Linked DNA regions of Roseisolibacter agri. The protein of the gene in region 1 interacts with the protein of each later gene in a pairwise test. Links are inferred from orthologs where the notes say so. Each region holds a gene or a part of one and is shown in the gene's direction. Other genes may lie near its edges. The genes, in order: ccsA and rosag_RS12985.

The links.
Region 2: the proteins of ccsA (region 1) and rosag_RS12985 interact in binary tests that used the Escherichia coli proteins (3 or more experiments, as listed by UniProt). The link is inferred for Roseisolibacter agri from one-to-one orthologs.

The regions. Positions count from the first base shown.
Region 1 is NZ_BRXS01000001.1:1,053,638-1,067,636, forward strand. Bases 4,051-6,900 are described here. They hold ccsA (cytochrome c biogenesis protein CcsA), read left to right. Parts: upstream 4,051-5,015; coding sequence 5,016-5,786; downstream 5,787-6,900. Other genes in these bases: ccmA (heme ABC exporter ATP-binding protein CcmA), read left to right, coding at 4,051-4,294; rosag_RS04410 (heme exporter protein CcmB), read left to right, coding at 4,291-4,995; rosag_RS04420 (hypothetical protein), read left to right, coding at 5,786-5,920; rosag_RS04425 (hypothetical protein), read right to left, coding at 6,093-6,629; rosag_RS04430 (HD domain-containing protein), read right to left, coding at 6,759-6,900. In the rest of the region: rosag_RS04395 (MFS transporter), read left to right, coding at 154-1,752; rosag_RS04400 (amidohydrolase), read right to left, coding at 1,781-3,388; more of ccmA, read left to right, coding at 3,614-4,050; more of rosag_RS04430, read right to left, coding at 6,901-7,373; rosag_RS04435 (inorganic diphosphatase), read left to right, coding at 7,427-8,002; rosag_RS04440 (DUF1707 domain-containing protein), read right to left, coding at 8,022-8,702; rosag_RS04445 (MIP/aquaporin family protein), read right to left, coding at 8,787-9,521; fabF (beta-ketoacyl-ACP synthase II), read right to left, coding at 9,566-10,807; rosag_RS04455 (SRPBCC family protein), read right to left, coding at 10,894-11,466; rosag_RS04460 (methyltransferase domain-containing protein), read right to left, coding at 11,463-12,209; rosag_RS04465 (flavin reductase family protein), read right to left, coding at 12,223-12,774; rosag_RS04470 (NAD(P)/FAD-dependent oxidoreductase), read right to left, coding at 12,771-13,999. UniProt on the Escherichia coli protein: Required for the export of heme to the periplasm for the biogenesis of c-type cytochromes.
Region 2 is NZ_BRXS01000004.1:192,610-206,677, forward strand. What follows is about bases 36-2,954. They hold rosag_RS12985 (cytochrome c maturation protein CcmE), read left to right. Parts: upstream 36-1,204; coding sequence 1,205-1,705; downstream 1,706-2,954. Other genes in these bases: rosag_RS12975 (uracil-DNA glycosylase), read left to right, coding at 36-644; rosag_RS12980 (YfiM family lipoprotein), read left to right, coding at 644-1,045; rosag_RS12990 (heme lyase CcmF/NrfE family subunit), read left to right, coding at 1,709-2,954. Also shown: more of rosag_RS12975, read left to right, coding at 1-35; more of rosag_RS12990, read left to right, coding at 2,955-3,784; rosag_RS12995 (cytochrome c-type biogenesis protein), read left to right, coding at 3,799-4,482; rosag_RS13000 (zinc ribbon domain-containing protein), read left to right, coding at 4,479-5,003; rosag_RS13005 (PEP-CTERM sorting domain-containing protein), read right to left, coding at 5,085-5,870; divalent-cation tolerance protein CutA, read right to left, coding at 6,003-6,344; excinuclease ABC subunit UvrA, read left to right, coding at 6,500-9,391; rosag_RS13020 (ScyD/ScyE family protein), read right to left, coding at 9,476-10,591; rosag_RS13025 (hypothetical protein), read right to left, coding at 10,678-12,588; rosag_RS13030 (protein kinase domain-containing protein), read right to left, coding at 12,675-14,068. UniProt on the Escherichia coli protein: Heme chaperone required for the biogenesis of c-type cytochromes. Transiently binds heme delivered by CcmC and transfers the heme to apo-cytochromes in a process facilitated by CcmF and CcmH.

The DNA.
Region 1 (13,999 bases):
AGGGGTGCGCAACGGTGCGCACGCGCGGAAGATTACCCCGCGCCCCGTCCCGTCTCCACCCTGCCTCCACCCTGCCGCCCGACCCCCGTGGCCCACCCCGCGTCCGCGTCGCCCGATCGCCCCACCGCCGTCCGCACGCTCGCGCCGGGCGAGGTGCGCGGCGTCATCTTCGCGTCGTCGCTCGGCACCGTCTTCGAGTGGTACGACTTCTACCTGTACGGATCGCTGGCGGCGATCATCTCGAAGCAGTTCTTCTCGGGCGTGAACCCCACGGCGGCGTTCATCTTCGCGCTGATGGCGTTCGCCGCGGGCTTCGCCGTGCGCCCCTTCGGCGCGCTCGTGTTCGGGCGGCTGGGCGACCTGGTGGGGCGGAAGTACACGTTCCTGGTCACGATCCTCATCATGGGCCTCTCGACGTTCGTCGTCGGCGTGCTGCCCTCGTACGCGAGCATCGGCATCCTGGCGCCGGTGATCCTCGTCGCCCTGCGCCTGCTGCAGGGGCTCGCGCTCGGCGGCGAGTACGGCGGCGCCGCGACGTACGTGGCGGAGCACGCGCCGCCGGGGAAGCGCGGGCTCTACACCGCGTGGATCCAGACGACGGCGACGCTCGGCCTCTTCCTCTCGCTGCTCGTGATCCTGGCCTGCCGCGTGGCGCTCGGCACCGCGGCGTTCGAGGCGTGGGGGTGGCGCATCCCGTTCCTCGTGTCGCTGGCGCTGCTCGGCGTCTCGGTGTGGATCCGCGTGCGGTTGAACGAGTCGCCGCTGTTCGCCGCGATGAAGGCGGAGGGGAAGACGTCGAAGGCGCCGATCGCCGAGTCGTTCGGCAACTGGGCCAACCTGCGCATCGTGCTGATCGCGCTGTTCGGTCTCGTGGTGGGGCAGGCGGTGGTGTGGTACACGGGGCAGTTCTACGCGCTCTTCTTCCTCACGCAGCTGCTGAAGGTGGACGCGCAGACGGCCAACCTCCTGGTCGCCGCGGCGCTGCTCCTGGGCACGCCGTTCTTCCTCGTGATGGGCGCGCTGTCGGACCGCATCGGGCGCAAGCCGGTGATCCTCGCCGGCTGCGCGCTCGCGGCGCTGACGTACTTCCCGCTCTTCCGCGCGCTCACGCACTACGCGAACCCCGCGCTGGAGCACGCGCAGGCGGCGGCGCCGGTGACCGTCGTCGCCGATCCCGCCGAGTGCACCTTCCAGTTCAATCCCGTCGGGACGAGCAGGTTCACGTCGAGCTGCGACGTGGCGAAGGCCGCGCTGGTGAAGGCCGGCGTCCCGTACGCGAACGTCGCCGCGCCGGCGGGCACCACGGCGCAGGTGCGCGTGGGCACGACGGCGATCCCCGCCTACGACGCGAGCGCGAGCGACGCGGCGGCGCAGGGGCCGACGTTCGAGCGCACGCTCGGCGGCGCGCTCGCGAGCGCCGGCTATCCCGCCGCGGCCGACCCCGCGCGCATCAACCACGCGATGGTGGTCGCGGTGCTGTTCGTCCTCGTGCTGTTCGTGACGATGGTCTACGGCCCGATCGCGGCGATGCTGGTGGAGCTCTTCCCCACGCGCATCCGCTACACGTCGATGTCGCTGCCATACCACATCGGCAACGGCTGGTTCGGCGGCTTCCTGCCCACGACGGCGTTCGCGATCGTCGCGGCCACGGGCGACATCTACGCGGGGCTCTGGTACCCGATCGTCATCGCCGCGCTCACGGTGGTCGTGGGCGCGCTGCTGGTGCGCGAGACGAAGGACGTCGACATCTGAGGGCCTGTGAAGGCGGTCGCCGCCGGTGCTACGGCACCGGCGCGCCCGTCGCCGCTCGCGCGAGCGCATCGTGCACGATCCGCCCGCCGACGACGGTGAGCACGCTCGTGGTCGCGGGGAGCGCCGCCGGCGGCACGGTGAACACGTCCTGCGACAGCACGGCGAGGTCGGCGAGCATCCCGGGCGCGAGGGTCCCCTTCTCGCGCTCCATCCCCTCCGCGTACGCGGAGCCGCGCGTCAGGATCGTCACCGCCTCCTCGCGCGAGACGGCCTCGCCCGGGCGTGCCGGCGCCGTGACGGCGACGAGCATGTCGACGAACGGGTTGGGCAGCCCGTCGGAGCCGTAGCCGGTCACGATCCCGGCGGCGCGCCAGCTGCGCAGCGAGGCGCTCGTGCGCGGCTGCGCGACGACGATCCCCAACCGCGCGGCGCGCGGGACGAAGTCGCCGCCGAGCCGGCTCGCGTGCTCGAGGCGCAGCCGCCGGCGGCGCCACTCGGAGTCGGGCGCCATCCGCTCCATCTCCGACAGCACGAGCGCGAGGCTGCTGTCGCCGACGACGTGCAGCATCGTCTGGTCGCCGCCGCGCAGCGCGTCGCGCAGGATGGCGCGCACCGTGTCGAGCGGGAAGTTGAGGCGCCCGTACCATCCCGGTCGGCCCGGGTACGGCGTGCGATTGAGCGCGCCCTGCTCGATCGGCGTGCCGTCGAGCACGTACTTCACCCCGGAGACGCGGACGCGCGGCGCGGGCGTCGCGTTCACCGCGCGCCATTCCGCGACGTGGCGCCCGCCCGCACCGGCCATCGGCCAGCGCACGACCCGCACGCGCTGCGGCAGCCGCGCGGCGCGCAGGACGCGCAGCGTCTGCGCCGGCGCGAACGCATCCGCCATGTCCTGCACGCTCGTCACGCCCCAGCCCAGGCGCTGCTCGGCCTCGCGGCGCAGCGCGCGCACGACGTCGGCGTCCGGGAGCGACGCGTTCGCGCGCCGGAACACCGCCCACCCCGCGTACTCGCCCAGGGAGCCCGTGAGCCGCCCCGAGGCGTCGCGCTCGTACGTGCCGCCCAGCGGATCCGCGGCGCGGTCGGCGATGCCCGCGGCGCGCAGGGCGGCGGAGTTCACGAGCATCCCGTGCCCCCAAGGCGCGCGCAGGAGCACCGGATGCCGCGGCGCCGCCGCATCCAGCGCCGCGCGTCGGGCGGTGGAGTCGCCCAGCATGCGCGTGCCGATGGCGCCGCGGATCCACGTGCCGGGGGGCGTGCGCGCGGCCACCGCGCGCACCGAGTCGAGCACCTCCGGCAGGGCGGGACCGGCGAGCGACGTGTCGGCGGTCGAGAACGACGCGTCGAAGGCGACGCCGAGGTGCGTGTGCGTGTCGTTGATGCCGGGGATGACCACGCGCCCGCCGAGCGCGATCTCGCGCGTGGCGCGGCCGGCCATCCGGCGCACCTCCGCCGTCGTCCCGACGGCGACGATCCGCTCGCCGCGGATGGCGACCGCCTCCGCCCACGGCCGCGTGGAGTCGGCCGTGAAGATCCGGCCCCCGGTCAGGACGAGGTCGGGCGGCGGCGACGCCTGGGCGCCCAGGAGGGCGGGGACGAGGGCCGAGCAGAGCGCGACGAGGCGGCGCAGCGACATGGGCAGACGGGGGCTGTGAGAGAGCGGCGAGACTGGGCCGCGTGCTCGTGACCGTCAAGGCCGCCGGCGGCAACTGCGGGTGCCGGCGCCTCCCGGCCGGCGCTAGCATTCGGGCGTGTCGTCCCGCGCCTCGCTCCGGGGCGTCCGCTGACCGCGGCCGCCTCCCCTCCGCACCACGCCGCCGCCTCGGATCCGGTCCTCGCGCCCGCCCTCGAGGCGGTCGCGCTGCGTCGTGCCTTCGGCCCGCGCCGCGCGGTGGACGGCGTCACCCTGGCGATCGCGGGCGGCGACTGCCTGGCGCTCTTCGGCCCCAATGGGGCGGGGAAGACGACGCTGCTGCGGATGCTCGCCGGGCTGCTCTCGCCGAGCGCGGGCGAGGCGCGCGTGGGCGGCCAGCCGATCGCGCGCGATCCCGAGGTGCGCGCGCGCGTGGGGCTCATCAGCCACCACGCGATGCTCTACGCCGCGTTGACCGCGCAGGAGAACGTGGCGTTCGCGGCGCGGCTGTACGGCCTGCCCGACCCCGAGGGCGCGGCGCGCGAGGCGCTGGCGCGCATGCGCGTCCTCGACCGCGCGGACACGCCGGTGCGGCGCCTGAGCCGCGGGCTGCAGCAGCGCGTCTCGATCGCGCGCGCGATGGTGCACGAGCCGCGCGTGGTGCTGCTGGACGAGCCGTTCACGGGGCTCGACGAGGCGGGCGCGCGGGCGCTGACGGACGCGCTGACGACGCTCAAGGCGCACGGCGCCGCGCTGGTGCTGGTGACGCACAACCTCACCGAGGGCCTCGCGCTCGGCACGCACGTCGCCGTGATGCAGGCCGGCCGGCTGGTGCTGGAGCGCCCGCGCGCCGCAGTGGACGACGCCGCGTTCGCGGCCGAGTACCGCGCGCTGGTGACGGCGGGATGAGCGCGACGTCGTTTTCGCCGCCCGGCGTCCTGGCCACCGCGTGGCTCGTCGCCCGCAAGGATCTCGTCATCGAGTTCCGCACGCGCAGCGCGTTCCTCGCGGCACTGGTGTTCGCGCTGCTCGCGGTCGTGATCTTCCGCTTCTCGTGGGACCCGACGGCGGTCGCGGCGATCGACCTCGCGCCCGGCGTGCTCTGGGTGATCTTCGTGTTCAGCGGGCTGCTCGGCCTGCATCGCTCGTTCGGCGTGGAGCAGGCGGACCGCGCGATGGACGGGCTGCTCGCCGCGCCGGTGAGCCGCGAGGCGCTCTTCCTGGGCAAGGCGCTCGCGAACCTGCTGTTCGTCGCGGGCGTGCAGGGGATCGCGATCCCCGCGGTCGCGCTCTTCTACGACCTGCCGGTGGGCGGCGGCGTGCTCGCGGGCATCCTCACGGTCGCGGCGATGGCCGCGGTGGGGCTGGTCGCGGTGGGCACGCTGTTCAGCGCGATGACCGTGAACACGCGCCTGGCCGAGCTGCTGCTGCCGATGCTCGCGCTGCCGTTCTTCGTGCCGGTGGTGACGCCGGCGGCGATGGCGACGGCGCGCCTGCTGGCCGGCCGTCCCGTGGCCGAGATGGCCGGGCTGTTGAAAATGCTGGGGGCGTTCGACATGATCTTCGTCGTGGCCTGCACCCTGGCCTTCCCGTACACGCTCGAGGACTGAGCCCGGGCGCGCGGACCCCTATGACGAATCCCTCCCTCGCGGCGCCCCACGCCGCCGATCCCCATCGCCCCGGCGCGCCCGCGTCGCGCGGCGTACCATCCGATGCGCTGACGCTGCCGAAGGGCGGTCCCGACCTGCTGCTGGTCGGCGCGCTGCTGGCCGTGCTCGCGGTGCTGGTGCGCGCGATCTGGTTCACGCCGGTCGAGGCGATGCAGGGGCCGGCGCAGAAGATCTTCTACGTGCACGTGCCGGCCGCGGTGGTGGGCCTCTATCTCGGGCTGCCGGTGGTCGCGCTGTGCAGCGCGGTCTACCTCTGGCTGCGCGACGAGCGCGTGGACCGCGTGGCCGAGGCGGCGGCGGAGGTGAGCCTGGTCTTCCTGAGCGTCGTGCTGCTCACCGGGCCGCTGTGGGGCAAGCCGGTGTGGGGCACCTGGTGGACGTGGGACGCGCGCCTCACGCTGACGCTCTTCCTCTGGTTCGTGGTGCTCGGCTACCTCGTGATGCGCGGCGCGCTGGAAGACCGGCAGCAGCGCGCGCGCTTCTCCGCGGTGCTCGGCCTGCTGGCGGTGCTGCTGGTGCCGTTCATCCACCTGAGCGTGGTGCTGTTCCGCACCATGCATCCGCGCGCGATCGTGCTGAAGCCGAGCGCGCCCTCGCTGCCGCCCGAGATGCTGACGACGCTGCTGCTGGGCTTCGGCGCGACTACGCTGCTGTTCGTCGCACTGCTGCGCGCGCGCGTGCGCTACGGCGTGGAGCGCGAGCTGCTGGCGCTGCGCGGGGAGGAGGGCTGATGCCGCCGGACAACGCGGGCTACTTCCACGCGGCGTACGTCGTCGTGGGCGCCGTGTACCTGGGCTACGCGCTGCTGCTGATGCGGCGGCGGGCGCGGGTGCGGCGGGCGCTGGAGCGCGGCACGGATCGCTGAGGCAGGAACTTGCGCGCCGGACCCGAACGGCAACGGCAGCAAGGATGAAAGTCTGACCAGATCTGATAACGACGGATGGCTCCGCGTGGTGCGCGATTCCTCGCCACCACGCGGAGCCATGCGTCGTTATCAGACCTTATCCGATCTTATCCCTGCCAATACCGTTCGCCATTCAGGTCCCGCCAGTCGCGCGCCGCATCTCCGCCGCCGCGCGGACCCGCGCCGCGAACGCGCGCGCGGCCACCGGGTCGAACCGGTCGTGCCGGCCGTGCGCGCCCGTGACGTTGATGCGCGTGCCGTCGTGGCCGGTGAGGAGCACGTGGCCGGCCGCATCCACCTGCACGTCGGCGACCCGGCGCAGGTCGCAGCGCACCGCGCGGTCGGGCGCGGCGCGGCGGAAGTTGGCCAGGAAGCTCGCGACCAGGCGCGCGACGCGCGGCTGGCGGGCGGGCGCCGCATACGTCTCGCGGGCGACCCCGTCGTCGGTGAGCTGCGCCACCACCGCGTCGCCGGTCAGCAGGAGCGCGGCGGCGCCGTCGCGGCTGACGAGCGTCTCGGTGGCCAGGTGCATCGGCAGCCGGGGGACCATCATCCACGCCGCGGCCTCCTCCGCCTCCTCGATCGGGAGGACGCTGGGCTGCGCGCCGAGGAGCGAGGCGGTGGTGGCGACGAGGGCGAGGGCCAGGGTGCAGCGGCGGGCGAGGCGCATGCGGACGGCTCCGGAAGGGCGACGGACAACGCTGCTGTCCATCAGACAGCAGGACCCCCCGGAACGGTTGCGCGTCATCGCCGTGGAATCGCGCTCACGGGACGCTGACCTGGGCGTGACGAGGCGCGGTCAGTCGGGCCCGACCCAGCCCGCGTCCACCGCGTCGTCGATGGCGGCCTGCACCGCGGGCCAGATGGCCGCGAGCCCGCTCGCGATCGGCGCCATGCGGCGTCGCACGGCGGAGCGCTGCACGCCGTGCTCGCGCCAGGTGCCGCCCTCCGTCGCCAGGTTCAGCAGCAGCGGCGCCAGGCGGTCGAGCGCGTTGGCGTAGCGCGCGTCGGGCGTCTCGCCCGCGTCGAACTCCTCCCAGAGCGCGCGCAGCCGCTCGCCACCGGGGATCAGCGCGTAGAGCCGGTCGGCCGCCAGCCGCTCGCGGGCGTCGCGGTCGGTGAGCCCGACGGCGTCGAACGCGAAGGTGTCGCCGGCGTCGATCTCGACCAGGTCGTGGACGAGGAGCATCCGCACCACGCGATCGACGTCGGTCCCCGGCGGCGCGAGGTCCGCCAGCACGAGCGCCAGCGTCGCGATGTGCCACGAGTGCTCGGCCGAGTTCTCGCGGCGCGAGCCGTCGGCGAGCCAGGTGCGCCGCTCGACGCCCTTCAGCCGGTCGATCTCGAGCGCGAAGGCGAGGCGCGGCACCAGCGGCGCCAGCGCGGGATCCTGTGCGAGGCGGGAGGTGAGCATGCCGGAAGATACGGCGCCTGCAGTCCGCCGCCCGGCATCACTAGATTGCGCGGATGCTGAACCCATGGCACGACCTGCCGCCCGGCATCCATCCGCCCGACCAGGTCACGGCGATCATCGAGATCCCGGCGAAGAGCCGCAACAAGTACGAGCTGTGCAAGGACTCGGGGCTGCTCCGCCTCGACCGCGTGCTCTACTCGGCGGTGCACTATCCCGGCGACTACGGCTTCATCCCGCGCACGCTGCACGAGGACGGGGACCCGATGGACATCCTGGTGCGCATCCAGGAGCCCACGTTCCCCGGCTGCCACATCGACGCGCGCCCTGTCGGCGTGCTGCGCATGCTCGACAAGGGCGAGCCGGACGACAAGATCCTGGCGGTGCCGATGCACGACCCGCATCACCAGGAGTACTTCGACATCGCCGACCTCCCGGGGCACTACCTGAAGGAGGTCGAGCACTTCTTCCACATCTACAAGGACCTCGAAGGGAAGCGCGTCGAGATCCTCGGCTGGGAGAAGAGCGACTCGGCGATGCGCCTGATCGAGGAGTCGATCGCGCGCTACGAGGCCAAGTACGGCGTGCGCGGACCCGCGCCCGACGCGGCCGCGCCCGTGCTCGCGCGCTGACCGACGTTCGGAGCGACGCCTAGCGGGCGCGCGCGCGTCGCGCCGCCCGCTTCGCCTCCCGCCACGCCAGCTTGAACGGCGCGCCGGGAGGCAGGTCCGGCGACGCGCGGCGGATCGTCACCTCCGCGAACGCCGCCGATCCGCGCAGGCGGACGACCGGGCCCATGCCGCGCGCCGGCGTCGTGTCGTCCGTGACGCTCCCCATCACCGGGCCGACGTTGACGTCCAGCACCGCGTCGGGCGGCAGCAGCACGCGCACGGTCGAGAAGTAGGCCTCGATCTCGAGCTCGACGCCGTCGCGGAGCACCGCGGTCCGCAGGTCGAAGGTGACCTCGGAGAAGACGGCCAGCGCCTCGGCGCGGGCGCCCGGCGTCCAGCTGCCGCCCATCGTGCGCTGCCCGAAGATGCACGACAGCCGCTCGGCACGGGCCGGCGCCGCCTGGAACGGGAGCGCCGCGGACACGGGGGCCGTCCGTGCCATCGCTGCCGCGCGCGGCGCGCCCAGGTCGGCCACCAGCGCCTCGGCCGCGGCGGGCGTCAGCGTGCCGTAGAGCCGGTCGAGCCGCATCTCGAACTCGCCGGTCGAGAGCGTGTCGTCCGCGTAGCGGTCGGTCAGCAGCCGGATGGCGCGCTCGCGGGCGTCGGCCAGCGCGACCGGAGCCGGCGGCAGGGGGGCGGTCGGGGTGAGGGCGTCGCTCATGGGGCGTCCTACGCACGAGGGGGCGCGGGAGTGTCGCCCGCGCCTCCTCGAATTCGGTGGCCCCGGCGGCCGCTCGGGTCGCGCTCAGACCGCGTGGTCGCGGCGCGCCCCCCGGCCCGGCTGCGGCTGGACCGCGCCACTCCCCGGCGCCTCGGGGGCCCGCGGGAGGAAGAGCTGGTCGTAGAGCACCGCCGCGATCACGCCGCCGACGATCGGGCCCGTCCAGTAGACGACCTGCCCCTCGTAGATCGCGCTCGCGACGGCCGGTCCGAAGGTGCGCGCCGGGTTGAGCGAGGCGCCGGTGAGCGGCGCGAACGCCAGCATGTCGGCGATCACGATCAGCCCGATCGCCAGCCCGCCGAGCTTGGGCGCCTGGGGGTCGACCGCGGTGCCGAAGACGGCGAAGACGAGGAGGAAGGTCGCGATCGCCTCGATCAGGAACGCCTGCCCGCCGTCGATGGCGAGCGCGATGGACGACGTCGTCCCGCGCGCCGCGGCGAAGATGTCGTCGGGGAAGGTCGCCTTGAGCAGGTACGCCGCCGCCATCGCGCCGACGAGCTGCGCGACCACGTAGAGCGCGGCCATCATCGGCTGGATGCGCCGCGTGACGAGGAAGCCGATCGTGACCGCGGGATTGAAGTGCCCCGAGATCCGCAGCGTCGCCGTCACCAGCACCGCGTAGACGATGCCGTGGGCCAGCGCGACGGTGAGCAGGTTGCCCGCGCCCTGCTGGGCCATCATCATCGCGCCCCCGCCGACGTACACGAGGGCGAAGATCCCGATGAACTCCGCGAAGAAGTGCCGCAGCGCATCGCGCATCCGCGCGTCCTCCGTTGAGGGTGGCGTCGCCGCGCGGCGACCCGCTAGCCGTCCGCGCGCTGCATCACGAGGCTGGCGTTGATCCCGCCGAAGCCGAAGCTGTTCGAGAGCGCGACGTCCACCCGCTCCGTGCGCCCCGTGCGCGGAACGTAATCGAGGTCGCAGCCGGCGTCGGGCTCCGCGAGGTTGATGGTGGGCGGCAGCCAGTCGCGCGCGAGCGCCAGCGCCGTGATCGCCGCCTCGAACGCGCCCGAGGCGCCGAGGGCGTGGCCGTAGTAGCCCTTGGTGCTGCTGACCGCCAGCCGCGGCGCGTGCTCCTCGAACACCTGCTTGATCGCCACGGTCTCGGTGGGGTCGTTGAGCGGCGTCGAGCTGCCGTGCGCGTTGACGTACTGCACCTCGTGCGGCGCCAGGTGCGCGTCGGCCAGCGCGAGGCGGATGGCGCGCGCCGCCTGCCGGCCGTCGGGGCGCGGCGCGGTCATGTGGTGCGCGTCGTTCGTCATCCCGAAGCCCGACACCTCGGCGTACACGCGCGCGCCGCGGGCCAGCGCGCGCTCGCGCTCCTCGAGCACCAGCACCGCGCCGCCCTCGCCCATCACGAAGCCGTCGCGGTCGCGGTCGAAGGGGCGCGACGCGGTGCCCGGGTCGTCGTTGCGCGTGCTCATCGCGCGGATGACGGCGAACGCGCCGAAGCAGAGCGGGTGCAGCGGCGCCTCGGAGCCGCCCGCGATCATCACGTCGGCGTAGCCGTCGCGGATCTGCCGGAAGCCCTCGCCGATGGCGATCGTGCCCGACGCGCAGCTCATCGCGTTCGTGGCGTTGGGGCCCATGACGCCCAGCTCGATGGCGATGTTGCAGCTGGCCGCCCCACCGAAGACGGTGAGCGCGAGCAGCGGGTTGAGCCCCTTCGCGCCGTACTTCAGGAAGTCGTGGATCTGCGTCTCCGCGTAGCCGACGCCGCCCAGCGCGGTGCCCATCATCGCGCCCACGCGCTCGCGGTCCTCGGCGTCGAGGTCGATGGCCGCGTCGGCGAGCGCCTGCTGTGCGCTGACGACCGCGAACTGGCTGAAGCGGTCGAGGCGCTTGGCGCGCTTGGCGTCCATGTGGTCGGTGACCACGAAGTCGTCCACCTGCGCGGCGATGCGGCTGCGCCAGATGGATGGGTCGAAGCGCGTCACGGTGGCGACGGCGCTCCGTTCCGCGCGAAGGCCAGCCCACAGCCCGTCGGCGGTGAGGCCGATGGGCGTGATGGCGCCGATGCCGGTGACGACGACGCGACGTGACATGAGAGACCGATGAAGCGAGGAAACGATGCGGCGGACGACGGTGCTTCGGAGGACGATACTGCGGAAGACGGTACGGCGCGAAACGGTCAGGCGGAGGGAGCGGATTCGGCGACCCTCGCGAGGCCGGCGAGCGTGCGCGACGCGATGCCGTGCACGAAGACGGGGCCGATCACCGCGACTGCCGCCGCCGTTCCGATGAGGGGCCAGCGCGGGCCGTCCCAGACGTGCACGATGCGGACGCGGGTGCGCGCATCGTCGCCGGGAGCCGCGCGCTCGAACGTCCACTCGACGTCCATTCCCGCCGTGATGCCGTCGACGTGGCGGTACCGCACGCTCGGCGCCTGCTCGTCGACGGACATCTGCGACAGCCACCACGTGGGCCAGTTCAGCGACCCGAACGGGCGGTTCGCGGACATCTCCACCAGCCCGCCGCCGTCGCGCGTCCGCACGCGAAACTTCACGAAACGGTAGTGCGGCAGGTGGCGCGGCCAGTCCTCGACGTCGCGCGCGAGCGCGAAGATGCGCGCGATCGGCGCGGCGACGACGGCCTCGTCGACGGTCACCATCGAGCGCGTCATGGGCATGCGCCCCAGCTCGTAGGGCCGGCGCGCCTTGTCGGGCCGCGCGGCGGCGGCCCGGTCGGTCGGCGGAGTGGTCATGCGCGCAAAGGTGCGCCGGCGCGCGGCGCGTCGGCAGTGGGGGAGGCGCCATGCGCCGGCGTCCAGCTGGCCACGAGCCGCCAGCCCAGCCGGCGGCGCACGTCGGGCGCGTCCGCACCCGCGGCGCGCGCCAGCGCCTCCAGCTCCGCGGTGGTGAAGCCGCGCCGCACCGACACCACGCCGTCGTGCCGCGTGATGGCGTGGAAGCCGAGCGGCCATGACGCGAGCCAGAAGCCGCCGGCGGCGAGCCACGATCTCCGCAGGTCGCCGACGATCACGCGCGCGCGCGCCACGCGCGACAGCTCGCGCAGCAGCCGCGCCGCATCCGCCTCGGCGAAGTGGTGCAGCAGCTGCGACGCCGTCACGACGTCCACGCTGGCGTCGGCGAAGGGCAGGCGGAAGCCGTCGCCCACGAGCGCGTGCCCGACGCGCGCGCGGCTGGCGCGCGCGAGCGCCTCGCTCAGCTCCAGCCCGACGGTCTCGAGGCGCACGCCGCGTCGGCGCGCGAGCCGCCGCGCATGGAACGGGATGTCGCCGACGCCGGTGCCCACGTCCAGCAGCGTGGCCGCGCGGTCCGTCGGCAGATCGGGCATCGCCGCGTCGAGCGCGCGCAGCACGGCGCGCCGCCCGCCGAACAGCGTGTTCGAGCGCGCGACGTCGTGCAGCGAGCGCACGACGGTCGCGCCGTCGATGCCCGGCTCGTCGAGGAACTCGCGGCCGCGGATGCGGGCGGGCGTCAGCATGCGGCCGCGCGCGTCAGCGCTCGAGCGTGGCGTAGCCGCTGCGATAGTAGAGCAGCGGGCGCTCGTGGCGCGTGCCCACCGCCTCGACGTGGCCGACGACGATCGTGTGGTCGCCGCCCGGGTGCCGCGCGACGACGCGACACTCGAGCCACGCGAGCACGTCGTCGAGCACCGCGACGCCGAGCGCGCCGCGCGTGTAGCCGATGCCGTCGAAGCGGTTGGGTGGGTCGCCGGACGCGAAGCGCCGCGACAGCGCCTCCTGGCCGGCGGAGAGCACGTTGATGGCGAGCGGGGTCCCGTCGACCAGCAGGTCGTGCATCGTCGCCGCGCGGTCGATGCATGCGAGCACGAGGGGCGGCTCCAGCGACAGCGAGCAGAACGCGCTCACCGTCATGCCGTGGTCGCGGCCCTGCGCGTCGAGCGCGGTGACGATCGTGACGCCGGTCGCGAAGCGACCGAGCACGCTGCGGAAGGCGTCGGGATCGACGGCGGGGCGGGGGAGCGCGAGGTCCGGCGCGGCGCCGTCGACGGGCAGCCGGTTGGACGGATCGGAAGGCGCGATCATCCTTGGAAGGTAGTGGCCCGCGCGGCGGTGCCGTCGGCACGCACGCCGAACAGCTCCCACAGGTAGCGGGCGTTGAGCACGGTGGCCGGCGGGACGATGTCGCCCGCGACGCCCACCAGCAGGTCGGCGAGATCGCGCCGGCGCGACAGCGCGCGCGCCGCGCGGTTCACGAGCATCGGGTGCGCGACCGAGAGCGCGATCAGCCGCTCGACCGTCCACTTGCCGCGGAACTCGCGCCGCCGCGCGGCGTCGTAGGCGGCCAGCGCGCGCGCGGCGCGCCGCTCGTCGGCGTGCGCCGCATCCAGCAGTCGCGCCGCCTCCGCCGCGAACGGCGCCAGCAGCTCGCCACCGCGCAGCGCGCTGTACATGCCCTCGCCCGTGAACGGATCGAAGAAGTCGGCCGCGTCGCCCACCAGCGCGGCGCCCGGCGCGTGCGCACGGCGCGCGTGGCTCGCGAACGGCCCGGTCGCGCGCACGGGCGACACGCGCATGGCCTGCGCGAAGCGCGGCGCGAGCTGCGGCGCGCGCGAGAGCCACGCCTCCATGAACTTCGCCGGCGAGCCGTGCGCGGCCAGCCCGCGCCGCGCGACGCCAGCCGGCGCGACCATCGCGACGTTCGTCACGCCGCCGCCGACGTCCGCGATGCCGACGAAGCCGTCGCGCTCGACGTGCATCTCGCCCAGCAGGCCGACGCCGGGCAGCCCGCGCACGTGACACTGGAAGGCGAGTCGACGCGGCCACGGCAGCCGCGCGCCGAGTGAGAGCCGCCGCGCGACGACGGAGCGCAGGCCATCGGCGCCGACGACGAGCGCGGCGTGGAGGTCGCGTGTCGCGCCGTCGGCATCCAGCACGCGCACGCCGGTCGCGCGCCCGCGCGTGCCGTGCGCGCGCAGCACGTCGACCACGCGCGCGCCCTCGTGCACGCGGGCGCCGGCCATGCGTGCGCGCTCGACGAGGATCGCGTCCAGCGTCCGACGGCGGATGGCGAGGCAGCGGTCGCGGAAGCCGCGGAAGCCGTGCGCCGCCGCGTACTCGCCGTGGATCACGTCGCCCGACGGCGCGCGCACCAGCATGCCCGTGAGCCGCGCCGCCTCTGCCTCGACCGCTTCCAGCGCGCCCATCGTCGCGAGGATGCGCGACGCCTGCGGGCTGAGGCACTCCGCGCACGTCTTGTCGCGCGGGAAGCGCGCGCGGTCGAGCACCAGGACGTCGAGTCCCAGCGTGG
Region 2 (14,068 bases), on another replicon or contig:
CCGCGCTCGACGCGCACCGCGACGCCCTGTCCGCCTGCCGGCGCTGCACCGCCACGCTTCCGCTCGGTGCCCGCCCCGTGCTCTCGCACGCCGTCGCGCCGCGCGTGATGCTGGTCGGGCAGGCGCCGGGGCCGAGCGAGGCCGGCGGCGGGCGCCCGTTCATCGGACGCTCGGGGCGGACGCTCTTCCGGTGGATCGCCTCGGCCGGACTGCCGGAAGAGGAGGCGCGCCGCGCGCTCTACATCGCCGCCGTCACGCGCTGCTATCCCGGACCGCACCCCGGCGGCCGCGGCGACCGCGTGCCGTCGCCGGCCGAGCGAGCGGCGTGTGCCCCGTGGCTGGCGGGCGAGCTGGCCATCGTGCGGCCGGCGCTGGTGGTGCCCATCGGCCGGCTGGCGATCGACCGGTTCCTCGGCGGCGAGGCGCTGTCGGCGGTCGTGGGCGAGGTCCACGACGTGGAGGTCGACGGCATCCCGACGCGGGTGCTGCCGCTGCCGCACCCATCGGGCGCCAGCGGCTGGCTGAACGCCCCCGCCCACCGTGCGCTGCTCGACCGCGCCCTGCTGCACCTGGGCGACGCGTTCCGCGCGCTCGGCCTCGTCGCGAACGCGCCGATGCAGGCGCCGGCCGGCGTGGCGGCCTGATGAGTTCGGTCGCGCGGATCGCGATGCTCGCGGTGGGCGTGGCCGGCATCGCGTCCGTGGGAATCGCCCAGCCGCCGACCGACTCCGCGCGCGTCGCTGCGGTGGTGTCGCCGCCCGCGCCGGCACCGTCTGGCGCGCCGGACCCGTGGCTCGGCAGCGACAAGGCGAAGCACTTCGTGCTCGCCGGGATGGTGCAGGGCACCGCGTTCGGCGTCGCGACGGCCGCCGGCGTCGAGGGACGGCCCGCTCTGGTCGCGGCGTCGATCGCCACAGCGGTCGTCTCGGTCGGGAAGGAGGTGCACGACCGGCGGCGCGGCGGCCGCTTCAGCGCGCGCGACCTGGCGTGGGACGCGCTCGGCGGCACCCTCTGGGGCGTCCTGGTGGCGCGCAGCGGGCGCTGACGATCGCCGACGAACGCTGACGAACGCTGACGTGGGCATCATGCCCGACGCCCTCGGGAACGCTCTATATTGTCGGGGCACGACCGGCGCCGCGTTCGGGGCCGGCCCCTCAACACTCGTTATCGGCCGCCCGCGGCCGACGGACGGGGGTCTCAGGTCATGAAAGCGCGCAACAAGTTCCTGATCGGCGGTGCCCTCGTCCTGGGCAGCGCCAGCTATCTGATGGCGAGCTCCATCGAGGACACGGGCCAGTACTTCCTCACGCCGACCGAGCTGCAGGCGAAGGTGGCGAAGGACCCGTCGTTCCGCGACCAGGGCGTGAAGGTCGGCGCCCGCGCGGTGCCGGGCACGATCGTGCGCGACCCCAGCGGGCGCTCGCTGACGTTCGTGATGGCCGACCTGCTCGACTCGACGAGGACGTATCCGGTCGTGTACCGCGGCATCGCGCCCGACACGTTCACGGACGGCGTCGAGGTCGTGGTCGAGGGGCGCCTCGGCCCCGACGGAACGTTCCGCGCGACGACGCTGCTCGCGAAGTGCGCGTCGCGGTACGAGAACGCGCCCGACAAGGACGCGCCCGGCTACAAGGAGTACCGGCAGTACAAGGGCAAGCACCCCGACGGCGTCCCGAAGACCGCCGCTCCCTCGCCACAGACGTGACCCGTGGGTGACTCGATCTCCTCGGGGCTGATCCTCGTCGGTGAGCTGTCGCTCTGGGTGGCCATGCTGATGGCCGCCTGGAGCGCCACCGTGTCGTTCGCCGGCGCCCGCGACGCGCGCGCGGACCTCGTGCACTCGGGCGAGCGCGCGCTGTACGCGACGTTCGGCTTCGTCGTGCTGGCGTCCATCGGGCTGTGGACCGCGCTGTTCACGCACGACTTCTCGATCAAGTTCGTCGCCAGCTACACGAGCGCGAACCTGCCGAAGATCTACACGTTCACCGCCTTCTGGGCGGGGCAGGCGGGCTCGCTGCTGTTCTGGACGCTGATCCTCGCCGGCTACGCGGCGGCCGCGGTGGCCAGCGGGCGCGGCGAGCGCACGCGCGCCTTCCTGCCGTACGTCACCGGGACGCTGAGCGTCGTCACGCTCTTCTTCCTGGCGACGATGTGCTTCGGCGCCAATCCGTACGAGCGCCTCGACTGGACGCCGGCCGACGGGCGCGGGATGAACCCGCAGCTGCAGAACCCGGGCATGGCGATCCATCCGCCGATGCTCTACCTCGGCTACGTCGCCACCGTCGTGCCGTTCGCCTACGCGATCGCCGCGCTGGTGACGCGCAAGCTGGACGCCGAGTGGCTGGTGCCGGTGCGCCGCTGGTCGCTCATCTCCTGGTTCTTCCTCACCATCGGCATCACGCTCGGCATGTGGTGGGCGTACGTCGAGCTGGGCTGGGGCGGCTACTGGGCGTGGGATCCGGTCGAGAACGCGTCGCTGCTCCCGTGGCTCACGGGCACGGCGTTCCTGCACTCGATCATGATCCAGGAGAAGCGGGGGATGCTCCGCAAGTGGAACGTCGTGCTGGTGGCGACGACCTTCCTCCTGTCGATCTTCGGCACGTTCATCACGCGCTCGGGCATCATCCAGAGCGTGCACTCGTTCGCGCAGTCGCCGGTCGGCAACTGGTTCGCGGGCTTCCTCGCGCTCAGCGTCGCGGTGACCGCGTACCTGATCGCGACGCGCCTCAAGGACCTCTCGTCGAAGGCCGAGCTGGAGAGCATGGTGAGCCGCGAGGCCGCCTTCCTCTACAACAACCTGGTGCTCGTCGGGATCTCGTTCTCCGTGCTCTGGGGGACGCTCTTCCCGATCCTCAGCGAGTGGGTGAAGGGCGAGAAGATCACGGTCGGCCCGCCCTTCTTCAACACGGTCAACGTCCCGCTCGGGCTCCTGCTGCTGGCGCTGACAGGCATCGGGCCGCTCATCGCGTGGCGCCGCGCGTCCGTGCAGAACCTCCGCCGCCAGTTCACCGTCCCGGTCGCGGTCGGTCTCGCGACGGGCGCCGCGCTCGTGGCGCTCGGGATGCGCGACTTCTACGCGGTGGTCTGCTACACGCTGGCGGGCTTCGTCTTCGGCACCATCGGGCAGGAGTTCTGGAAGGGGACGCGCGCCCGCATGGCGATGCACGGCGAGCACGCGGCCGCCGCGCTGACGCGCCTGATCGCGCGCAACCGCCGGCGCTACGGCGGCTACGTGGTGCACTTCGGCATGGTGACGATGTTCGCCGCCTTCGCCGGGATGGCGTTCAAGAAGGAGTTCGACGTCACGCTCACCAGCGGCCAGTCGTACGCGGCCACGGATCCGTGGGGCCACCGCTGGACCTTCACGAGCCAGGGCGTCTCGTCGTACAAGGCACTGAACCGCTACGTGACCGCGGTCGGCCTCGACGCCACGCGCGACGGGATGCGGGTCGGGATCATCACGTCGGAGAAGCGCCAGCACGTCGACAGCCGCGACCAGCCCACCTTCGAGCCGTCCACCGAGGTCGGCATCCTCGAGGGCGGGAAGCAGGACGTCTACGTCGTGCTCGCGGGCGTCACGGGTACCGACAAGGCCGAGGTCCGCATTGCCTTCAACCCGCTCGTCTGGTGGGTCTGGTTCGGCGGCATCGTCATGGGCGTGGGTGGGCTGATCGTCATGTGGCCGCAGGCCGAGCGTCGCACCGCGCGCCGCGAGAGCGGCTACGTGGCGGTGCTGCAGCCGGCCGCCGCCGGCGCGCCGCCCGAGCCGGTGGGCGCGCGATGAGTAGCCAACACCCGATGGCAGCGCCGCACTACGTGATCGGCGGCTACGCGCTGTCGCGCCGCCGCTTCCTCGCCGCGCTCGGCGCGGGCTGGGCGACGGCGACGGTCACCGCCGCCGCGACGGCGATCGCGCAGCAGGAGGCGCAGCCGCAGACGCAGCAGTCGGCCGCGTCGAACGTCGCGATGGACCAGGGCGCGGCGAAGACGGTGCGCCGTCCGCCCAAGCCGGGCGCGACGCCGGTCGTCGACGACGCCGCGCGCGACGCGCTGGAGCACCAGATCAAGTGCCAGTGCGGCTGCACGCTCGACGTGTACACGTGCCGCACGACGGACTTCAGCTGCCAGGTGTCGCCCGCGATGCATCGCGACGTGCTGTCGCTCGTGGAGGGCGGCTACTCGGCCGACGAGATCATCGCCGCGTTCACCGACACGTACGGGCAGCAGGTGCTGATGGCGCCCAAGCGCGAGGGCTTCAACCTCGCGGGCTACGCGATGCCCTTCGCGGCGCTTGGCACGGGCGCGGTGGTGGTCGCGGCACTGATCCGGAAGTGGGGCCGCCGCGCGGCGGTGGTGCAGGCGGCGCACGACGCGCGGCTCGCGAGCGCCACGGCCAGCAACGGCGCGTCGCCCATCGGCATCGACGCCAGCGCCGACGAGCTGGCGCGCCTTGAGGCCGCGGTGCGCGGGGACGCGCGATGATGCTGCTCGCGATTCCCGACGGCGCGCTCGCGCTGGGCCTCGGCACCGCGCTCGCGCTGGGCGCCGCGGCGGTCGTGCTGCGGCCGCTGCTGGGCGACATGGTGGCCGAGCCGCCGCGGCCGCCCGCGCCGCCGCGCGCCGATGCCGCGCAGGCCGGTGCGATCGAGGCGCTCCGCGAGATCGAGTTCGACCGCGCCACCGGCAAGCTCTCCGACGCGGACTACGCCGCGCTGCGCGCCACGTACACACGCGAGGCCCTGTCGGAGATGCGCGCCCGTGACGCCGCCGCCGCGGTGGCGACGCTCCCCGCGGGCGCCGAGGACGCGGTGGAGGCGGCGCTGCGCGACTTCCGCGCGCGCGCGGCCCGCTGCCCCGAGCACGGCGCCCGCCCCGAGGCCGATGCCCGCTTCTGCTCGGAGTGTGGACGCTTCCTGGGCGGGCGCTGCCCGGGATGTGGTGCGTCGTGCGACGAGCCCGGTCAGCGCTTCTGCGGCGACTGCGGGACGGCGCTGGCCGCCTGACGACCGTCGCACCGTGAACGAGGAAGGGGCCGGCTCGCGATCGCGGGCCGGCCCCTTCTCACGACGCGATCCGCGCGCAGCTCAGGCGCGTCGCCGCCGCGCCGCGATCCCGGCCATGCCCACGAGGCCGACGCCAAGCAGCGCGACCGTCGCCGGCTCCGGCACGGTGGCCTGCGTGACGCTGAAGCCGTAGCTCAGGATGCGCTGGTCGGCGGCGTTGGCTCCGGTTCCGCCGGTGAACCCGACGTACGCCTGCGGGCCGAGCACGCTGGCCAGGTTCACGTTGCCGCTCACCGTGTAGCTCTCGGCCGCGTCGACGGCGTTGATGGCCGTCGCGGTCAGCACGCCACCGCCATAGCTCAGCACGACGTCGAAGATGTTGCTCGACCGGCTGCCGAGGTTGCCCATCTGCGTGCTCGCGATGTTGCCGATCTGGCCGTTGGTGCCGATCGCGAGATCGTTGTTGAAGTACGTCTGGAGGGTCAGGGCGACGCTCGGCGTGATCGCGCCCGAGCTGGAGTAGCCGATCGCACCGCCGCCAGCGCCCAGCGCGGCCGTCCCGCGCGGGTCGCTCTGCAGGACGAGCGCGATGCCGTCCGCCTGGGTCGGCGTGCCCTGGAGCGACACGCGGAAGCCCGCCGTGAAGGCGGTGCCGGCGTCGAGCGCGAGCGGCGTCGTGAAGAAGGCGGAGCCGGCCTGACTGCCCAGGTTCGGCGTCAGCTGGAGCGTGCTGCCGCCGTCCAGGACGGCGGCGCTTCCGTTGGTGGCGATGCCGGTGAACTGGGCGGCGGCATCGCGCGCGCTCAGGAGCGTGATCGCACCGAGGGCGAGGGCGGCGCTCCGGAGCACGGCGGACGATCTCGACATGGGACGGGTGGCGTGGGTAGACGGTCCCGGCCTGAGGGCGCCGGGGTCGGTCGCGGCGCCACGTTACACATCGTTCATCGAAGGTGCAACGTGGCGCACGCACCACACCCTGACTGCGGGCGAGCCGTCCACTCAGCTCGCGCCGGCGTTCTCGCCCGTCGCCTCCGCCGCGATCCAGCCGAGGTAGCGTGGCAGCCCCGCGTGCACCGGGAGCGCCAGCAGCTCGGGCGTGTCGTACGGGTGCAGGCGGTCGAACGCCTCCTTGAGCCCGTCGAGCCGCTCGCGCCGCGTCTTCAGCAGCACGACGACCTCACGCTCGTCGGCCATCTTCCCCTCCCACCGGTAGAACGACCGCGCCGGCGGGAGGATCGTCCCGCAGGCGATCAGCCGCAGGTCGAGCAGGGTCCGGACGAACGGGACCGCCTCCTCCTCGGAGGCGAGGGTCGTGAGGACCACGACGGTGGCGTCGGGCATGGCGGCGGCGGGGACGGGAAGCCTGCGGGCACGCGCTCGTCGGCAACCTCGCCGGTGGGCCGATCCATCGCTACGGGCACTTCTCGCGGCCGCCCGAAGATTCCCCGATCCCGCCGCTTGTCTGGAGCCCGCCGGGCGGTGAGCTTACGCAGGTTATGGCAGAAGAAGCCCTGATCGTGCGCGGCGCGCGCGCGCACAACCTCAAGAACGTCGACGTCACCATCCCGCGCGACAAGCTCACCGTCATCACGGGCTTGTCGGGCTCCGGGAAGTCGTCGCTCGCCTTCGACACCATCTACGCCGAGGGGCAGCGGCGCTACGTGGAGTCGCTCTCGGCCTACGCGCGCCAGTTCCTCGGGCTGATGGAGAAGCCCGACGTCGACGTCATCGAGGGGCTCTCGCCGGCGATCTCGATCGAGCAGAAGAACACGGGCAACAACCCGCGCTCGACGGTCGGCACGGTCACCGAGATCTACGACTACCTGCGCCTGCTGTACGCGCGCGCCGGTACGCCGCACTGCCCCAACTGCGGGCGCGCCGTGCAGCGCCAGAGCCCCGTCCAGATCGCCGAGACGGTGCTGACGTGGGAGGAGGGGACGCGGCTCGAGATCCGCGCGCCGCTCGTGCAGGGCCGCAAGGGCGAGTTCCGCGAGCTGTTCGAGGGCGCGCGCAAGCAGGGCTTCGTGCGCGCCGTCGTCGACGGGGAGCTGATCGAGCTCGCCGATCCGCCGAAGCTCAACAAGCGCCAGAACCACAGCATCTCGGTCGTCGTCGACCGCCTGGTGGTGCGCGCCGAGGATCGCGGCCGCCTGACCGACTCGCTCGAGACCGCGCTGCGGCTCGCCGACGGGCTCGTGGAGGTCGTCGAGTATTCGGCCGAGGGCGCGCAGCCCGACGTGCACCTGTTCTCGGAGCGCTACGGCTGCCCGGTGTGCGGCATCTCGCTGCCGGAGCTGGAGCCGCGGCAGTTCTCGTTCAACTCCCCGTTCGGCGCCTGCCCGTCGTGCGGCGGCCTGGGCACGCGCAAGGAAGTCAGCGCGCAGCTGGTCCTCGGCGATCCGAGCATCAGCATCCTCGAGGGCGTGGTGCTGCCGTGGGGTGAGCCGGACGGCTACCTGAAGAAGGTGATCCTGCCGGGGCTCGCGAAGGCGCTCGACTTCAACCTCAACACCGAGTGGGGGAAGCTGCCCGCGCGCGTGCAGCACGCGCTGCTGCACGGCGCGGGCGACGCGCCCGCACCCGCGCGCAAGACGGCGGCGAAGGGACGCACGGCCGCGAAGGCCGCGACGACGACCGAGGTGCAGTGGGAGGGCATCCTCCGCAACGTGCAGCGCCGCTACGAGGAGACCTCGAGCGACGCGATCCGCATGGAGCTGGAGGAGTACATGGTGGCGACGCCGTGCTCCTCGTGCGCGGGGCGCCGCCTGAAGCCCGAGTCGCTCGCGGTCACCGTGAACGGCTTCAACATCGGCGAGGTCGTCGAGCAGTCGATCTCGGCCGCGCGCGACTTCTTCGCGTCGGTGCCGGTGCGCGGCGACGGGCGGCCGGGGCTCGACCCCGAGATCGCGGGCCCGATCCTCAAGGAGGTGCGCGAGCGCCTCTCGTTCCTCGTCGACGTGGGGCTCGACTACCTGACGCTCAACCGCTCGGCCGAGTCGCTGTCGGGCGGCGAGGCGCAGCGCATCCGACTGGCGACGCAGATCGGGTCGCGGCTGGTGGGCGTGCTGTACATCCTCGACGAGCCGTCGATCGGGCTGCACCAGCGCGACAACGGGCGCCTGCTGGCGACGCTGAAGCAGCTGCGCGACCTCGGCAACACCGTCATCGTCGTCGAGCACGACGAGGAGACGATGCGCGAGGCGGACCACCTGATCGACCTCGGGCCCGGGGCGGGGAAGCACGGCGGCGAGGTGATCGCGGCCGGCACCGTGAAGGAGGTGCTGCGCAACCCGAAGTCGGTGACCGCGCAGTACCTGAACGGGAAGCGCGAGATCCCGGTGCGGCCGGAGCGCCGCCCGCGCGACGCGCAGCGCGTGATCCGCGTCGAGAACGCGCGCGAGCACAACCTGCGTGGCGTCGACTTCGAGATCCCGCTCGGCTGCTTCGTGTCGGTGACCGGCGTGTCCGGCTCCGGGAAGTCCACGCTCGTCGAGGACATCCTGCATCGCGCGCTGGCGCGGCACTTCTACCGCGCGCGCACGATCCCGGGCGTGCACGACCGGATCGTCGGGCTGGAGCACATCGACAAGGTCATCGACATCGACCAGAGCCCGATCGGCCGCACGCCGCGCTCCAACCCGGCGACGTACACCGGGCTGTTCACGCCCATCCGCGAGCTGTTCGCCGAGATGCCCGAGGCGAAGATCCGCGGCTACGGGCCGGGGCGCTTCTCGTTCAACGTGAAGGGCGGGCGCTGCGAGGCGTGCCAGGGCGACGGCCTGGTGAAGATCGAGATGCACTTCCTCCCCGACGTCTTCGTGCCGTGCGACGTCTGCAAGGGGAAGCGCTTCAACCGCGAGACGCTGGAGGTGCGCTTCCGCGGGCTCTCCATCGCCGACGTGCTCGACCTGACCGTCGAGGACGCGTGCGGGATCTTCGAGAACCAGCCGCGCATCGCGCAGAAGCTCGAGACGCTGCGCGACGTGGGGCTCGGCTACATCCACCTGGGGCAGAGCGCGACGACGCTCTCGGGCGGCGAGGCGCAGCGCGTGAAGCTGGCGACCGAGCTGTCGAAGCGCGACACGGGCCGCACGCTCTACATCCTCGACGAGCCCACTACGGGCCTGCACTTCGAGGACGTGCGCCTGCTGCTCGACGTCCTGCACCGCCTGGTCGACCGCGGAAACACGGTGCTCGTGATCGAGCACTCGCTGGACGTCATCAAGACGGCGGACTGGGTGATCGACCTCGGGCCCGAGGGCGGCACGCGCGGCGGACAGATCGTCGCCGCGGGCACGCCCGAGACGGTCGCCCAGATCGACGCCAGCCACACGGGCCACTACCTGCGGCCGCTGCTGCCGGCGCTGCGCAAGCGCAAGGCGGGCTGACGCCGCAGCGGCTGTCGCGCGTGACGCACGAGGGGCCCGCATCGCGCGATGCGGGCCCCTCGTGCATGCGGTGGCGTCGGAAGCTCAGGGCACGATGCGCAGCACCTGTCCGCGGCCGGCGACGTTCCCGTTGATCGCGACGTAGAACGCGCCGTCGTCGCCGATGGCGATCGCCGTCGCGGCGGGGAGGTTCTCCGCGACGGTGGTGCGCGTGCCGTCGCGCGCGACGCGCCACAGCTTGCCGGGTCCGGCGAAGAACGGGTCGCCCGTCGCGAACTGCAGCACGTACAGGCTGCCGTCCGGGCCGAAGGCGAGGTCGGTGATGGTCTTGAAGCCCGGCGCGAACACCGTGCGTGTGCCGTCCTCCGTGACGCGGTAGACGATCGCCGTACCGGTGGTGAACGGGGCGCCGCTGAGCGTGCTCACGTACAGCGCGCCGTCGGGGCCGCGCACGACCTCGGTCGGCACCGCCTGCGTGGACCCGCCGAACGTCGGCGGCGCGGGGACGCGCGGGAACACGGCGACGAGCAACACGTCGCCCTGCATGTCGACGTGGAGCAGGTCGTTGCCGCCGGCGTCGGTCACGTACTGCCCGCCGCCTTCGGCGAGCAGACCGTACGGGTTGGAGTCGAACACCTCGCCGTCCGGATTGTGGTCCTGCTCGAAGGCGGCGATGTCCGCCACGCGCGTCCAGGCGCCGCTCGGGCGCAGGACGTTGAGCGTCCCGAATGCCGCGCCGAACGGCGCGAGGCCCAGGCGTCCCAGCGGCGGGCCGCCCCAGCCGATGGTGAAGTACAGGCTGCCCATGCCCTGGAAGTCGAGGTGCTGCGGGCCGGTGATGTCCTGCATGTCGGCGTTGTAGTACGATGGCAGGCCGCTCACGACGCGCTCCTGGCCACCACGCCCCCGCCGGCTGATCGCCCCGGTGCCGCTGTAGCAGTACCGCCCGCGGGGCAGCGGCGTGCACGTCGACGTCACCGTCGTGTTGCCGGCCTCCGTCACGTACAGCGCGCCATCGGGCGCGAACGCCAGCCCGCGCGGCGCATCCAGGTGGTCCATCCACACGGTCCGCCCGGGCGCGGGCGGCGCCTTCGCGGCGCGCAGCGCATCGGGACGCGGAGCGGCCACGCGCGCGGCGGGATCCTGGCAGGCGGCGAGCAGCAGGGCGGTTGCGAGCAGGGGAGGGAGCGGAATGCGCATCGGATGGTCCGGGTCGAGGTGGACCTGCCGTGCGCCGCGACCCCCGCGGCGCACGTGCGACCGTCCTGCAGCCGTCCGGCGTCGGATCACGGCACCACCAGATCGCCCGACTCGTCCAGCCGCAGGACCTCCCAGTCGTCGCTGGCCACGATCTGCGCGTCGATGCCCGTCAGCGCCCACCCGACGCGGTACAGCGCGCCCGACCGGGGGAAGGTCGCCGTGCCGATGGCGGTCCATGCGCTGCCGTTCCAGAGGCGGAGCGTCGCGGTGCCGGTGGTGCTGCTGCTCGAGCCGTCCCCGTCCAGGTCGATGACCAGCTCGAAGCGCTGCTTCACGTTCCGGGTCCAGGTCGCGGTCGTGAGCGGAAGGTCGTTCTGGTCGACCGGGACGCCGAACTGGATGGGACCGGAGAATGCGTTGACGCCGTTCGCGAACCGCACGCGCACGAGCGTGTCCGCGAGCACGCCGGTCGACGACGCGGAGTAGAGGTCGAAGTTGACCTTGAACGCACGGGGGCTGGTGATCGCCGACGTCCACCGGACCCGGTACGTGCCCACCGACGAGAGGGGCGTGGCGCCGCTCGTGCCACCGTAGACGAACAGGTTGCCCAGCAGCGAGAGACCCACACGCCCGCCAGCCGCGCCGCCTGCCTGGTTGATCACCACCACCTTGTTCGTCGCTCCGAAGTTCGCGATGCCCTGCTGGACCGTGATCTCGCCGGGTGACTGCTGCGTCGGGAACCAGCTGCCGCGGTTCCGATCGGGGGTGTCGGGCGCCGACCCGATCACGTCGTCCTCGAAGGTGGCCTGGAAGGCGTACGGATCGGTGGGGCCGAACAGCGAGATCTCTTCGGCGAACCCGGGCAGCGTGCCGAGGCCACCATGGCCGGCGTACGCGACCGGCACGGTGAAGGCGCGCCGTGCCGCCTGCGCCAGGCGCGTGAACCAGTTGCCGGAGGCCGCACCGACGCTCGTCTCGTAGCTGTCGATCGGCGCCGTCAGCGCCTTGTCGCAGTCCGCCATGAAGAACCCATTCGGGCCGTAGACGTCGGCACCGTAGCGCGGCATGCGACGCTGCTTCGCGAACGTCTGCGCGCCCGAGAGCTGTGCGAGCTTGCCACGGCGCGTGACGATGGTGCTCGGCGGCGGTCCGGGGATGGTGAGCGACACGGAGTCCGTCAGGTACTCGACCTGGTCGGCGAGCACGTCGTCATCCGCGATGCACACCTGCACGAGCGCTCGTGGGCCGCCAGTCGCCGCGAACTGGAACGACGATCCGGCCTTGGGGTCCACCGAGATCTCGACGCACTGGCCCAGCACGTCCTGCGCGTTCGCCGCGCCGAAGGGTTCGCAGTTGGCGGGGAATCCCGAGACGACGTACCGGGAATCATCCCCGGTCCGCGGCGGCAGCGCGTTCGGGTAGATCTTGATCCCGCTGGTGCGATCGGACGCCATCAGCTCGCACCCGCTCGCGTCGCAGACGCCGAAGAAGCCCTGGCGCTCGAACACGTCGCTCGCGTAGATGCCCGTCGCGAGCGTGCGACCGAGGTAGGGCAGCAGATAGCCGGTGTACCGGAACACCGTCACGAGATGCGCGTGCAGCGCCTTGCTCCGCACCCGGTTGGCGGCGCTCGGTACGACGAAGCCGCGCGCGCGGTAGTCCTCCACCGCGACGACGTAGTTCATCAGCCGGCGCGTGCGCTCGGCGGGAACGTCCGGGGCGGGCGTGGTCGTCGTGCAGACGGCCCGGATGTCCGCGAGGAGCCGCTTCGCCGCCGACTGCACCCGGCTCGCGAACAGCGCCTCCACCTGCGCGACGGCCGTCGCGTAGTCGCTGGCCGCGCATGCGGGCTGGACGTCCGCGGCGGTGAGCCGACGAGGTGGGCCGAGCGTCGTCGCGTCACGCGGCGGAGTGGTGGTGCGCGGCTGGTCGCCGCACGCGGCGGCCAGCAGGAGGACGAAGGCGGCGGCGATCCGCTGGGACGAGGGTCGGGACACGAGGTCTCTCCGCGCTACGAGGTTCGCGGCGGACAGGGTGTCCGCCGTGCGCTCCGAGCGTGCCGCGCCCCGACGTCGGTGGCGCGCTATCGAGCAGCGCCGACCAGCGCGGTGAAGCGCGGGTCGGCGCGCATGCCGCGCCACCACCACGAGCCCTGCGGCGACGCGAAGCCGCCGCGGTGCTCGGGGTGCGCCAGCAGGTACTGCTTCAGCAGATCGAGCGCAACGTCGCGCTCGCCCAGCAGGTCGCGCACGAACGCCTCGACGGTGAGCAGCTCGCGGTCCGGATCGACGTGCGCGTCGGCGCGCGCGGCCCGCAGCACGCGGTCGGCGCTGTCGCGCAGCCCTGCGCGGCCGATCGCCGCACCCACCAGCATCTGCGCCTCGCGCCCGACGTAGCTCCACTGGCCCTCGGGCGTCAGGCGCTGCAGGTCGGCGCGCAGCCGCCACGCCGCCGCGGCGTCGGGCGTGCGCGCGTCCGTCGTGAACAGCCACAGCTGGCAGCGCACGAACAGGTGGCTGTCCGGGAACCGCCGACGCCCCTCGTCGCACCAGTGCGCCGCGTCCACGAAGCTCTCGCCGTCGTACGCCGTCGTGTACAGGCGCCAGAGGATGCGGTCCGCGTCCGCGAGGTAGGCGTCCTCCTCGTAGGCGCGGCGCGCGGCCAGCGTCGCCTCGATGAGGTTCGGCTTCTGGTAGTAGACGCTGGCCAGCGCGCTCCACGCCGCCGCGTCGTGCGGGTCGAGCTCCGTCGCCTGCTTCAGGTCGCGCTCCGCATCGGTGAGCAGCGCGCGCGCGGCGCGCGCGTCGGGCTCCAGATGCCGCGCCCACCGTTCGAGCCGGAGCTGGCCGCGCAGCGCGAGCGCGGCGGGGTGCCGCGCGTCGAGCGCGAGCGCCTCGTCGGCCAGCCGAAGCCCGGCGTCGGTCCAGCGCACGGCCGCGACCGCGCTGCCGAGGCGCGACAGCCGCAGCGCCGTCTGGCCGCGCTGCACCACGGGCTCGGGCCACGCTGCGTCGCGCGTCGCGGCGTTCGCCAGGAGCGAGTCCGCGCGCAGGTACGCCGCCGTCGCGCCCACGGTGTCGCCGCCGCGCGAGAGCTCCGTTCCGCGCTTCGCCAGCCGCTCGGCCTGCAGCGCCATCGTCCACGCGCCCTCGTCGGCGGTGCCGCGCTGCACGGCGCGCACGCGCACCTCCTCGCCCACGCGCGAGCGCAGGAAGCGCGCGACCTGCTCCACCAGGCTGTCGCGCGCCGCGAGCGCGCGCGCCGCCGGCACCGTGAAGCTCGCGCGCTTGGTGTCCGCGCCGCTCGCGCCGTCCACCAGCCGCACGGTCACGCGCAGCGATCCACCGCGCGACTCGACGGCGCCGAGGACCAGCGTGCCCGCCTTCAGCGCCGCGGCGACCGAGTCGGGCGCCGCCGTCGCGCCGCGGAACGCCGCCACGCCGTTGCGCGACACGACGTCGAGCGCCGCGACGCCGC